3 regions of the Kocuria sp. NPDC057446 genome follow, and region 1 is predicted to be linked to each of the others. Evidence: riboswitches for the same ligand, from Rfam matches in the RefSeq annotation. Region 1 holds a riboswitch; each other region holds the start of a gene.
What was found. A riboswitch is a leader RNA that binds a small molecule or an ion and turns the genes downstream of it on or off. The one in region 1 is predicted to bind S-adenosylmethionine.
Positions count from the first base shown of each region.

Region 1 (4,268 bases):
TGCATCTCGATGACCGGGCGCATCCGGTTCATCGCCATGCCCACGGCCATGCCGGCGATCCCGGACTCGGCCAGCGGGGTGTCGAAGCACCGGGTGCGGCCGAAGCGCTGCGTCAGCCCGTCGGTGATGCGGAAGACGCCGCCGAGGGTGCCGACGTCCTCGCCGAAGACGACGACGGCGGGATCGGCGGCCAGCGCGTCGGCCAGGGCGGTGTTGAGCGCCTGGGCGAAGGTGGCGGGCTTGACCGGCGGGGCCTCGCCGGCCGGGGCGGGGGCGTGCAGGGTGCTCACTGTCCGGTCTCCTCTCGGGCGAGCTCGGCGGCCAGGAACTGCTCCTGCTCGGCGAGCTGCGGGGTCTGCTCGGTGTAGACGTGGCGGAACAGCTCGAGCGGGTCGACCTCCACGTCGGCGTTCATGCCGTCGCGCAGGGCCGTGGCGACGTCCTCGGCGGCGGCGGCGATGCGCTGCTCCGCCGCGTCGTCGAGCACGCCCTCCGCGCCGAGGTAGGCGCGCATCCGGGTCACCGGGTCCTTGGCGATCCACTCCTGCACCTCGGCGTCGTCCCGGTAGCGGGTGGCGTCGTCGGCGTTGGTGTGCGCCTGCATGCGGTAGGTGTGCGCCTCGACGAGGAGGGGCTCGGACTCGGAGCGGGCCAGGTCCACGGCCCGGCGCAGGGTGGCGAGCAGCGCCACGAGGTCGTTGCCGTCCACGCGCTCGCCGGCCATGCCGTAGCCGACCGCCTTGTGGGCGAGGCTCGGGGCGGCGGACTGCTGGGACAGGGGCACGGAGATCGCGTAGCCGTTGTTCTGCACGAAGAACACGACCGGCAGCTTGAACACGGCCGCGAAGTTCAGGGCCTCGTGGAAGTCGCCCTCGCTGGTGGCGCCGTCGCCGCACATCGCCAGGACCACGGTGTCCTCGCCCCGCAGCTTGGCGGCGTGCGCCACGCCCACCGCGTGCAGCAGCTGGGTGGTCAGCGGGGTGGACTGGATGCCCACGCAGTGCTCGTAGGGGTCGTAGCCGCCGTGCCACTCGCCGCGGAAGATCGCCATGACCTGCATCGGGTCCACGCCCTTGGTCATGACCGCCACGGTGTCCCGGTAGGTGGGGAACAGCCAGTCGCCCTCCTCGAGGCACAGGGCGGCCGCCACCTGGCAGGCCTCCTGGCCGTGGCTGGACGGATAGACGGCCATGCGGCCCTGGCGGACCAGCGCGGAGTTCTGGTCGTTGACGCGCCGGCCGACCACCAGCTTCTCGTAGGCCTCCAGCAGGACCTCCCGGGCCGGCAGCGGGTACTCGTGGCCGGGGCCGGTGCCCTGCTCCTCGGGGGCGAGCAGCCGCCCGCTCGGGTCGACCATGCGGATCTCACCGCGGGCCGGGAGCATGTACTGCTCCGGCGTGATGCCGAAGGTCTGGGAGGCCCGGAGGATGGGGTCCTCGGGGGTCTCGACGGTCTGGCTCATGGTGTCCCCTCGGTCGGTCCCCGGTCCGGTCGCGGACCCGGGGAGGCAGGAAGGCTGCTGCAACTCTGTCTCCCCAGTATGCGAACCGGGCATGGTTCGTATCCACAGAACGGGAAAAATGCAGAAGACTGCGCTGGTCACCGCACCGTTCGTGGACGATATGTTCTAGTGTGGCGTGGAGCACACGCATTCGTCCGGCGCGGTCCGGACCCTGCGCCCGATCCACCCCGAAGGAGCCCGCCGTGGCCTCGACCCCCGTGCCCCTCGACGAGACCGACCAGAAGATCCTCGCGGAGCTCTCCCGCGACGCGCGGCAGTCGGTGACGGCGATCGCCGCGGCCGTGCACGTCTCCCGCGCCCACGCCTACGCCCGGATCAACCGGCTCCGGGACGAGGGGGTGATCCTGCGCTTCAGCACCGTGATCGACCCGGTGCGGGCGGGTCTGCAGGCCTCCGCCTACGTGACGCTCAAGCTCCAGCAGAACACCTGGCGGGAACTGTGCGCCCAGCTCCGGGCGATCCCCTCCGTGCACCACATCGCCCTGGTGGGCGGGAACTTCGACGTCATGCTCCTGGTGCGGGCCGTGGACACCGTGCACCTGCGGCAGGTCATCTTCGAGCACATCCAGCAGCTGCCCGGCGTGGTGGACACCCAGACGTTCCTGGTCTTCGAGGACATCGACACCCGCGCCTGACGCGCACGGCCGACGTCACGATCCGTCACGGTCGTCATCTTCCGTCGCGGAGGGACACCCACTACCTCTGCGCATAGTGTTGGTCCAGCTTCACGAGACGTGACCGCCAAGCTCCGACTGGGTCACGCACCAACCCCATGCTCATTGGGTGGTTCGGATGAGGAAGCGGCCTGCATCCTCCGCGGCGCCCCACCGGGGGACCGCGGCCGTCCGGTGCGGGTAAGAGCAAGGCACAGGAGCAGCGCCATGTCCATCCCCGTCACCGACCACGACCTCGCGACCCGGCAGATCCACGCCGGCACCTCCGACCCGGTCGTCCAGCGCACCCTGACGGTGCCGATCTACCAGACCGCGGCCTTCGAGTTCCCGGACTACGAGGCGGCCCGGCAGATGTTCGCCCAGACCCGGGCGGGCTTCACCTACACGCGCACCGGCAACCCCACGGTGGCCGTGCTCGAGCAGCGGATCAGCGACCTCGAGGGCGGCACGGGCGCGGTGGCGACAGGCTCCGGGCAGTCCGCCGTGGCCGTGGCGCTGCTGGCCCTGCTCGGTCAGGGCGCCGGCAAGCACCTCGTGGCCTCCGAGAAGCTCTACGGCGGCACGGTGGACCTGCTCACCGACTCCTTCGCGGACTGCGGCATCGAGGTCTCCTTCGTGGACCCGACCGCCCCAGGGGCGTGGGCCGCGGCCGTGCGCCCCGACACCCGCGCGTTCCTGCTCGAGTCCATCGGCAACCCGCTGGCCACCCTCCCGGACCTGCCCGGGATCGCCGATGTCGCCCGGGCCGCCGGGGTGCCCGTCGTCGTCGACAACACCCTCGCGTCCCCGGCCCTGTACCGGCCGCTGGAGAAGGGCGCCGACATCGTGGTGCACTCCGCCACGAAGTTCCTGGGCGGGCACGGCAACGCGCTCGCCGGGGCGGTCGTGGACGGCGGGACCTTCGACTGGTCCGCCCGGCCCGGGAAGTGGCCGCAGTTCACCCGGGCCCGCGCCCGCTGGGGCGGGCAGAGCCTCGTCGAGAAGTGCGCCGCGGCCAGCCCCTACCTGCACCTGGTCCGAGCCAAGTACGTGCACGACCTCGGCACCACGCTGTCCCCGTTCAACGCCGCCCAGATCCTGCAGGGCACCGAGACCCTCGACCTGCGCGTGAGCCGCCACACGGCCTCGGCGCTGACGGTGGCCGAGTTCCTGACCGGGCACCCCGCCGTCGCCCGCGTGCACCACCCCGGCGTGCCCGGCGACCCCGGCGCCGGCATCGCGGCCCGGGACTTCCCGCGCGGGACCGGCTCCGTGTTCTCCTTCGACCTCGCCGCCCCGGACGACGCCGTGGGGCCGTTCATCGACGCGCTGCGGCTGTTCAAGCTGGTCGCCAACGTCGGGGACACCCGCAGCCTCGTGGCCCACCCGGCGGCGATGACGCACTGCCGCCTGACCCCCGAGCAGCGCCGGGCCGGCGGGATCGCCGAGACCACGATCCGGCTGTCGATCGGCCTCGAGTCCCCCCAGGACCTCGTGGCCGACCTCGGCCGGGCCCTCGACACCGTCGCCACCACCGTCCAGACCTCCCGGAAGTGAGACCCGCCATGACGTCCGCCACCGAGCCCCGCACCCGCCACCGGGGCTTCACCACCACCGCCGTCCACGCCGGACAGGAGCCCGATCCGCTGACCGGGGCGGTCATCCCGCCGATCTACCAGACCTCCACGTTCGCCCAGGACGGGATCAACGTGCTGCGCGCCGGGCACGAGTACAGCCGCGGCTCCAACCCCACCCGCAGCGGTTTCGAGGAGCAGCTCGCGGCCCTGGAGCGCGGCGAGCGCGGGTTCGCCTTCGCCTCGGGGATCGCCGCCGAGGACGCCCTGCTGCGCGCGGTGCTGCGCCCGGGCGACCACATCGTGCTCGGCGCCGACGGCTACGGCGGCACCAACCGGCTGATCACCAGGGTGCTCGCCCCGTGGGACATCGGGCACACACCCGTGGAGATCACGGACCTCGGCGCCGTCCGGGCGGCCGTGCGGACCGGCACCACGAAGGTCCTGTGGCTCGAGACGCCGTCCAACCCGCTGCTCGGCATCGCCGACGTCGCCGCCTGGGCGCAGCTGGCCCGGGAC
Region 1 is NZ_JBHVDI010000011.1:20,296-24,563, reverse strand. It holds gene ACFU0Y_RS02865 (alpha-ketoacid dehydrogenase subunit beta) at 1-290, opposite strand, end outside; gene ACFU0Y_RS02860 (thiamine pyrophosphate-dependent enzyme) at 287-1,462, opposite strand; gene ACFU0Y_RS02855 (Lrp/AsnC family transcriptional regulator) at 1,705-2,157, shown strand; SAM riboswitch class IV at 2,246-2,379, shown strand; gene ACFU0Y_RS02850 (O-acetylhomoserine aminocarboxypropyltransferase/cysteine synthase family protein) at 2,404-3,732, shown strand; gene ACFU0Y_RS02845 (cystathionine gamma-synthase) at 3,741-4,268, shown strand, end outside.

Region 2 (4,268 bases), on a different contig from region 1:
GATCGGCAGGACGGCCCCGGAGGCGAAGAAGCAGAAGCTCGACGCCGCGGCTCCCAGCCCGGTGCCCACCGCTTCGTGCTCATCGACCTCCACCGTGGGCACGGGTCCGGTGTGCTCGGCGTGCTCCAGGTGCGCCCCGCCCAGGACCCGGGCCGCCTTGGCCTCGGCGGCTTCGGGGTCCAGGCCGCGGGCCCGGTAGAACAGGGCGAGCTCGTTGGCCTCGGCGTCGAGCATCGGGACCTTCTGCCGGGTGTCCGCGTTGGGGGTGGAGGCCTCCAGCAGCTCGCGCTGGGACCGGACCGAGACGTACTCGCCGGCCCCCATGGACAGGGCCCCGGCGAGCAGGCCGGAGACCCCGGTCAGCAGCACGACCGCGCTGGACACTCCGCTGGCGCTGATGCCCAGCACCAGCGCCAGATTGGAGACCAGTCCGTCGTTGGCCCCGAAGACGGCTGCCCGGAAGCTGCCGGCCATCCGGTTGCGCCCCCGGGTGGCGAGGGCCCGGACGACCTCCTCGTGGATCTGCTCGTCGGCGGCCATCGCGTCGGTGGCGTGGAGATCGGCCTCGTACGGGGAGCGGGACTCCGCGCGCTGCATCAGGGCCAGGGCGAACACGGAACCGAAGTGGCGGGCGAGGAAGCCCAGGAGGCGGGAGCGCAGGGACCCGCGGCGAGGATGCCCCACCTGGTGGCCGAGGAGCACGACCCAGTGCTGCTCGTGGCGGGCCTCGGCCTCGGCCAGGCCCAGCAGGATCTCGCGCTCCTCGCCGGTGCGGCGGGCGGCGAGGTCGCGGTAGACGGCGGCTTCGGCGCGCTCGTCGGCCAGGTAGCGGCGCCAGCGGCGGATCTCGGCCGGGGTCGGGGCGTGGGGTGCCGGGGTGTCGGAAGGGGTGGTCATCATTCGTCCTCGAGGCAGGGCCCCGGCCGGAGCGACCCCGGGGGCGGGGAGACCTCGGCCGGAGCGGTGTCCGGCCGAAGGTCTCGTTCGCTCGGGCACGCAGGTGCTCGAGTGGCGCGCCGGGTCCCCCGTCCGGGGAGACCAGCATGTCGACACGCCTCTGCATCCACCCGTCGGGTGGCGGGAACTACTCCCCTTCGACACCCCCACCGTATCCAGTTCCGCGCCCAGCCGGTTTCGGTGCACCGAAACCGCGGTGCACCGCGGCAGCGCGGGCCAGCCGGTCCGCGCGTCCATGGCGCCGACCCCGTACACCACTCACGACGACGTGGCCGACTGTGACGTCGTCGTGACACCCGATGACGTCACGCCGGTCACGGTTGGCACGCCACCACCCGGGTCTGGTCCCATGGCAAGCGCCCCATTCAGAGCGGCCGAGAGATCTGGCTCGACGACGCCGCAGCAACCCGCCCTCCCCAGGGGTCAGGGTGCTAACGCCAGAACCGATGGAGATCCCGGATCTGCAGCCGGTCCGTGACGTCAGCCTCCGGGGCCGCCGCCACCGGGCCCGCCCCGGCGCGACCGGCCGACCGGCAATCCTCGGTGCGACCGAGAGGACCACCGCATGACCCCGAGCACGGTCGAGGAGACCACCGCCCATCCCCGCGCCGGCACGGACCTCGCCGCCGGCCTGCCCGGGGACTACCCCGGACTGGCGGAGCACTTCCGGCCGCTGTTCGCGGAGATCGCCGCCGGCTCCCTGGACCGGGACCTCCGGCGCGCGCTGCCCTACGCGGAGGTCCGCCGGCTGGACCGGGCCGGATTCGGTGCGCTGCGCGTCCCGGCGGCCCACGGCGGCCCCGGGGTCAGCATCGAGGACTTCACCCGGCTGCTGGTGGACCTGGCCGAGGCGGACTCCAACATCGCCCACCTCTACCGCTCCCACTCCGGCTTCGTGGAGTCCCTGCGCTTCCTGCCCCGGGAGCTCCAGGAGGTCTGGTACCCGCGGGTGCTGGCCGGGGCCACCGTCGGCAACGCCTCCACGGAGAAGGGCGGCAACGCCCTGGGCACCCTGAACACCGTGCTCACCCGCACCGCCGGAGGGTGGGAGATCACCGGCCGGAAGTTCTACGCCACCGGCTCCGTCTTCTGCGACTACACCCGGGTCTCGGCCGCTTTGGACGGTCAGGACGGGCGCCGCTTCGCCGTCGTCGCCACGGACGCCGAGGGCGTGACGCTCGAGGACGACTGGGACGGCTTCGGGCAGAAGCTCACCGGCACGGGCACCGCGGTCTTCGACCGGGTGCGCGTCCCGGACGACGCCGTGCTGGACCGCACCGCCGGCAGCGCCGAGGCCGTCCACGAGGCCGCCTTCTTCCAGCTGGTCCTGCTGGCCGTGCTGGCCGGCATCGCCCGGGCCGCCCGGCGGGACGCGGTGGAGACCGTCGCCACCCGCCGGCGGACCTTCAACACCGGACTCGGCCTGCCGTTCCGGGAGGACCCGCTGATCCAGGAGGCCACCGGGCGGATCTCCGCCAAGGTCTTCGCCGCCGAGGCCACCGTCCTGCACGCCGCCCGCGCCCTGGACGCCGGCATCGCCGCCGCCGCAGCGGCCGGCGCCGACCGGCCGGACTTCACCGGCGCCCTCCCGGCGGCGCTGCACGAGTCCGAGATCGCTGTGGAGCACGCCCAGGTCACCGTGCCGGAGCTGGCCCTCGGCGCGGCCCAGGACCTGTTCCTCACCGTGGGCGCCTCCGCCACGTCCACGGCCAAGGGCCTGGACCGGCACTGGCGCAACGCGCAGACCGTGGCCACCCACAACCCCATCGCCTTCCGCGCCCGGGCCCTCGGCGACTACCTGGTCAACGGCACCCTGCCGGAGGGCCTGAACGCCATCGGGGACGCCAAGACCGATGTCACGACCGATGCCGCCCGAACCCCAGGAGCCTGACGCATGAGCACCACGACCACGGCGGCCCCGGGCCGCAGCAGCATCGTCCACGGCAAGAAGCGCGTCCTGGCCTCCGCCTTCGCCGGGACCACCATCGAGTGGTACGACTTCTACCTCTACGGCACCGCCGCCGCGCTGGTCTTCAACGTCCAGTTCTTCCCCATGGCCACCGAGCTCGGCGGCATCGTGGCGTCCTTCGCCACGCTCGCGGTCGGCGTGATCGCCCGGCCCCTGGGCGGGATCATCGCCGGGCACCTGGGGGACCGGATCGGCCGCAAGGCCCTCCTGGTGGCCTCCCTGCTGCTCATGGGCGTGGCCTCCACCCTCATCGGCCTGCTGCCCACCTACGACGTGATCGGCTGGTGGGCCGTCGCCGGGCTCGTGGTCCTGCGCATCCTCCAGGGCCTGTCCGCGGGCGCGGAGTGGGGCGGCTCCGCGCTGCTGAGCGTGGAGCACTCCCCGGCCCGGCACCGCGGGTTCTTCGGGTCCTTCACCCAGATCGGCTCCTCCGCCGGCATGCTGCTGGCCACCGGGGCGTTCTTCATCGTGCAGAACGTCATGGGCGAGGAGCAGTTCGCCGCCTACGGCTGGCGCATCCCCTTCCTGCTCTCGGCCCTGCTGGTGATGGTGGGCCTCTGGATCCGCCTCGGCGTGGCCGACGCCCCGGAGTTCCTGGAGCACCGGGCCTCGGGCAGCGTGGCCAAGGCCCCCCTGCGGGAGCTGCTGGTCCACCACCGCCGCCCGGTGCTGATCACGATCGGCCTGCGCCTGGCCCAGAACGCCGTCTACTACCTGGTGACGGTCTACATGCTGACCTATCTGCGGGACGTGCGCGGGGACAGCGCCGCGGGCGTGACCGCCGTGATGATCGCCTCGGCCATCGGCCTGTTCTCCACCCCGTTCTGGGCCTGGCTGTCCGACCGGGTGGGCCGCAGGGTCGTCTCGGTGACCGCCTACGCGGCGATCGGCGTCTTCGGCTGGGTACTGTTCGCCTTCCTGGGCACCGGCCCGCTCGCGCTGCTGCCGCTCGTGGTGATCCTCGGCATCAACCTCGTCCACGACGCGGTCTACGGACCGCAGGCGGCCTGGTTCGCCGAGCAGTTCCCCGTGCACGTGCGGTACTCGGGCGTGAGCTTCGGCTACCAGGTGGGCACCGTCCTGGGCGGCGGGCTGATGCCGATGATCGCCGCCCTGCTCTTCGCCGCCGGCGGGGACACCCCGTGGCTGATCGCCGGCTACCTCTCGGTGCTGTCCGTGCTCTCCGTCGTCGCCGCCCTGGTCGCGAAGGACCCCGCCCGCGAGCAGCGCGGCACCGAGCTCACCGATCTGCACGCCGGCCGGACCGCGGCCTCCCCGACCGGCGCCGCGAGCGCCACCGAGACCATCCCCGAGAGGACCACCGTATGAGCCGCCCCCTGCT
Region 2 is NZ_JBHVDI010000006.1:3,469-7,736, forward strand. It holds gene ACFU0Y_RS01585 (VIT1/CCC1 transporter family protein) at 1-897, opposite strand, end outside; SAM riboswitch class I at 1,316-1,410, shown strand; gene ACFU0Y_RS01590 (acyl-CoA dehydrogenase family protein) at 1,523-2,848, shown strand; gene ACFU0Y_RS01595 (MFS transporter) at 2,852-4,255, shown strand; gene ACFU0Y_RS01600 (LLM class flavin-dependent oxidoreductase) at 4,252-4,268, shown strand, end outside.
Region 2: another riboswitch for S-adenosylmethionine. It lies ahead of ACFU0Y_RS01590 (acyl-CoA dehydrogenase family protein); the one in region 1 lies ahead of ACFU0Y_RS02850 (O-acetylhomoserine aminocarboxypropyltransferase/cysteine synthase family protein).

Region 3 (4,268 bases), on a different contig from region 1:
CGGCAGACCCGCGAAGGCCACGGGGGCCCCGGCCGCAGCCAATTCCACGATCGAGGGGTAGACCAAAGCGCCGGCGATGGCCATGGAAGTGAACTGGTTGGTCTTGAACCGCCGGGCGGCGGTGACCGCCAGGAACAGCGGCAGGAAGTAGAAGATCGAGTCGGCAGCCGCAGCCAGGATGACGTAGGTCTGGGACTCGGCGTTGAGCCAGCCGAACTGGGTCGCCATGCTCAGGAACGCCTTGAGCAGCCCGGCCCCGGCCAGCGGCCACAGGATCGGCAAGAAGATCGAGGAGATCAGGTTGATGAACCGGTTGAAGAGGTTCCCGCCCGGCGCTTCGTCACCGCCAGTGGAGGCTTCGTCGCCGGTGAGCTTGGTGATTTTGCCCAGCTCGGCGTGGACGTGCGGCACGTTGTCGCCGATGACGACCTGGTACTGGCCCCCGGCCTGCATCACGGCGATCACCCCGGGGAGCTTCTCGATGGCGGCCTTGTCCGCCTTGGACTCGTCGCGCAGTTTCAGGCGCAAGCGCGTTGCGCAGTGGGTGGCGGAAACGATGTTCTCCTCGCCGCCGACCTCCTGCAGAATCCCCTCGGCCAACGACCGGTAGTCCACAACAGCCATGACAGGCCTTTCTTTCCGATTTTGGGCACAAAAAAAGACCCAAGCCGCACCGTCAGGTGCGTCTCAGGTCTTGCCCCGTGTCCGGGTAACAATCCTCCAGGCGTAAACCGCCTGCTTGGATCAAAGTACGGGTGACGGGGCTCATACGCAAGACGTGACGAATGTTTCACGCACGCGCAAGGGCTTCGGTCAGGGTCACCACCTTCCACTGATCGGCGGCCATCCTGGAACCAGGCCGTCTTGCTCCAGGCTCCGAGCGTTGCACAAGGAGGAGGGTCCTTGACGGTCATCCCGCCGCCTGGTGCCGATGGATTGATAGCACTTTCAGGGCCGCCCGAACTGCTGCTGGTTGCCCCCGGGGCAACGGATCCCAGCGCGGCTCCGTCTCCTCCGCTTTACATATGGCCAGTTAGCGGTGGACCGTGCTGCGGTAGAGGTTGGTCATACGCCGCGGGTTGCCACGGTCGAAGAGCGGGGCCCGGGAGAGCCCTCCTGTGGTGCCGGAGGACGAATCCGATGGCTCCGTGCACGGTGCCCGGGATCCGGTTGACGCCGTTCACCACGACGTTGATGACGCCGCCCCCAGGCGTGCGTCATCTTCTCCGCGCACAACGCCCTCGACGACGCACTGGTCTTCCGTCGGGACATCACTGAGCCCACGATGAGGGCCGGGCGGCTGGCCGTCACAACCTGTCACAAACCCGGCCCGACGTCGGCCGAAGCGGCCGAGCGCGACCGCCCGGCCCGAATATGTCCCGACGTGTGGTTTTGTGACAACCGACCCCACCGTCCGTTGGACTATAGAGCCGTCCATCGAGTGGGATGAGCGCACCACACCATCCAGAGCGGCCGAGAGATCTGGCTCGACGACGCCGCAGCAACCAGTCAGCCGACCCTGGGACACCGGGACCGGCGGGCACGGTGCTACCGCCAGGACCGATGGAGGATCGAATGAATCACCACGCCACCCAACAGGTCCACGCCGGCTACGAGCCCGAGGCCCCCTATTGGCCGGTGGCCGTGCCCATCCACCAGACGGCGGCCTACCGCTTCCCCGATCACGCCACGGCCGCCTCGATGTTCCGGCTGGAGACCCCCGGGTTCACCTACAGCCGCACGGGCAACCCCACGGTCGCCGTGTTCGAGAACCGACTGGCGGCCCTGGAGGGCGGGATCGGGGCCATCGGCACCGCCACGGGACAAGCCGCCGTCGCGCTGTCCCTGCTGACCCTGCTCCACGGCGGCAAGCACTTGGTCGTCTCCAGCCAGCTCTACGGCGGGACGGTGGACCTGCTGACGGACACCTTCGCCGACTTCGGCATCGAGGTCACTTTCGCCGACCCGGCCGACCCGCAGGCTTGGGGCGCGGCGATCCGGCCGGACACCCGCGCGTTCTTCCTGGAGTCCATCACCAACCCGCTGGCCACCGTGCCGGACCTGCCGGCGCTGGCGGACATCGCCCACGCCTCCGGGGTCCCGGTCGTGGTGGACAGCACCTTGGCGACGCCGGTCCTGTACCGGCCACTGGAACATGGTGCCGACGTGGTGGTGCACTCCGCCACGAAGTTCATCGGCGGGCACGGGGCCGTCCTCGGCGGGGCGATCGTGGACGGCGGCACCTTCGACTACGGCGCAGCCCCGGAGCGGTGGCCCCAACTGACCCGGCCCAAGGCCCGCTACGGCGGACAGGCACTCATCGACCGGCACGGCCGCGGCGCCTACCTGGCGCTGGCGCGCAGCAAGTTCCTGCACGACCTCGGCCCTTCCCTCGCCCCGGCCAGCGCCGCCCAGTTCATCCAGGGCCTGGAGACCCTCGCCGTCCGCATCGCCCGGCAGGAGGAGACCGCGCGAACGGTCGCCGAGCACTTGGCCCGGCACCCCACCGTCGGGCTCGTCCACCACCCGGCGATCCCCGGGCACCCCAGCGCCGCCCTCGCCGAGAGGGACTTCCCGCACGGCACCGGCTCGGTGTTCTCCTTCGACCTGGCCGCCGGCCCCGAGGCCATCGGCCCGTTCATCGACGCTCTGGAGCTGTTCCAGCTCGTGGCCAACATCGGGGACGTGCGCTCCCTGGTCAGCCATCCGGCGACCATGACGCACTGCCGGCTCACCCCCAACCAACGCCGGGCCGCGGGCATCACTGAGACCACGATCCGGCTGTCCATCGGACTGGAGTGTCCCGAGGACCTGATCGCCGACCTCGACCGGGCGCTGGCCACCGTACCGGCCTCGGCCCTGACCGGGGAGGCGCGCTGAGATGACCCTCCTGAACGACACAGCACAGACGGACACTGCGCCGACGGCCCGTCGGGGCTTCAACACGATAGCGGTCGCCGGCCAGGCACCGGACCCGCTGACCGGGGCGGTCGTGCCGCCGATGTACCAGACCAGCACCTTCGTGCAGGACGGCATCAACGTGCTGCGCGGCGGCCACGAGTACAGCCGGGGGTCCAACCCGACCCGGACCGGTCAGCGCCGCGTCACCGCCGCGGCCCGCGCGGCCCGGAGGCCCGGATCGACGTCGTCTGGGCAGCGCCGGGGGTGCCAGGAGCATGACTGAGGCGACTTTCGGGAGGGCAGTGCACGAGCAGCAGGGAAGGACGTTCGAGATGAGTACGGACCTGGGAGGCAGGCCCTCGGTCCACAGTGAGGAATCGATGCATCAGACCACCAGGACGAACGACTTCACGTTCGGTATCAGCACGACCCGCTTCGATGAGGACTACTGCCCGTCGTCCAGTTCCCGAGGCACGACGAACTTCGCGAACCTGGCCCGCGGCGAGAACCGTCGGCAGAACCTCCGAAACACCCTGACAATGATCAATAGTCGCTTCAACGACCTGGCCCACTGGGACAATCCCAGCCGGGATCGCTATGCCGTGGAGATCGAGATCGTCTCCGTGGACCTGCACTTCGCCGCCGACGGCGACGACGCGGTGTTCCCCCTGATCGAGGTCCTCGACGTGCAGATCCTCGACACCCTGTCCAATGTGCACATCGACGGGATCGTGGGGAACAACTTCTCGTCCTACCTCCGGGACTATGACTTCAGCGTGGTGCTGCCGGAACACCACGCGAAGGCGTCCCGGTCCAGCACCCCTAATGACTTCGGCGAATTGCACGGGAAGCTCTTCACGCACTTCCTGGACTCCGATGCCTACCGCGAGCGGTTCCCCCAGCCGCCCGTGATCTGCATCAGCGTCTCGAGCACCAAGACGTATCGTCGGCTCGAGAACCACCATCCGATCCTCGGGGTCGAGTATCGGCAGGATGAATCCTCCTTGACGGATCGATACTTCGAGAAGATGGGACTGCGGGTCCGCTACTTCATGCCCCGCGGCGCGGTCGCACCCCTGGCGTTCTATTTCCGGGGCGATCTCCTCAATGACTATTCCAGCCTGGCACTCATCGGTCTCATCAGCACGATGGAAGCGTTCCAGAAGATCTATCGCCCGGAGATCTACAACGCCAATGCGGCGGCTGGTCGGATCTACCGGCCGAGCCTGGAGAGTCGAGACTACTCGGTGACGCAGATCGCCTACGACCGCGAGGAGCGCAGTCAGCTGGCTCTCATGCAGGGGAAGTTCACGGAGGAGCACTTTGTGAAGCCACACCAGACCCTCCTGGAGCAGTGGGCCGCGGCC
Region 3 is NZ_JBHVDI010000001.1:57,229-61,496, reverse strand. It holds gene ACFU0Y_RS00295 (beta-glucoside-specific PTS transporter subunit IIABC) at 1-624, opposite strand, end outside; SAM riboswitch class I at 1,458-1,570, shown strand; gene ACFU0Y_RS00290 (O-acetylhomoserine aminocarboxypropyltransferase/cysteine synthase family protein) at 1,576-2,880, shown strand; gene ACFU0Y_RS00285 (PLP-dependent transferase) at 2,882-3,184, shown strand; gene ACFU0Y_RS00280 (DUF1852 domain-containing protein) at 3,282-4,268, shown strand, end outside.
Region 3: another riboswitch for S-adenosylmethionine. It lies ahead of ACFU0Y_RS00290 (O-acetylhomoserine aminocarboxypropyltransferase/cysteine synthase family protein); the one in region 1 lies ahead of ACFU0Y_RS02850 (O-acetylhomoserine aminocarboxypropyltransferase/cysteine synthase family protein).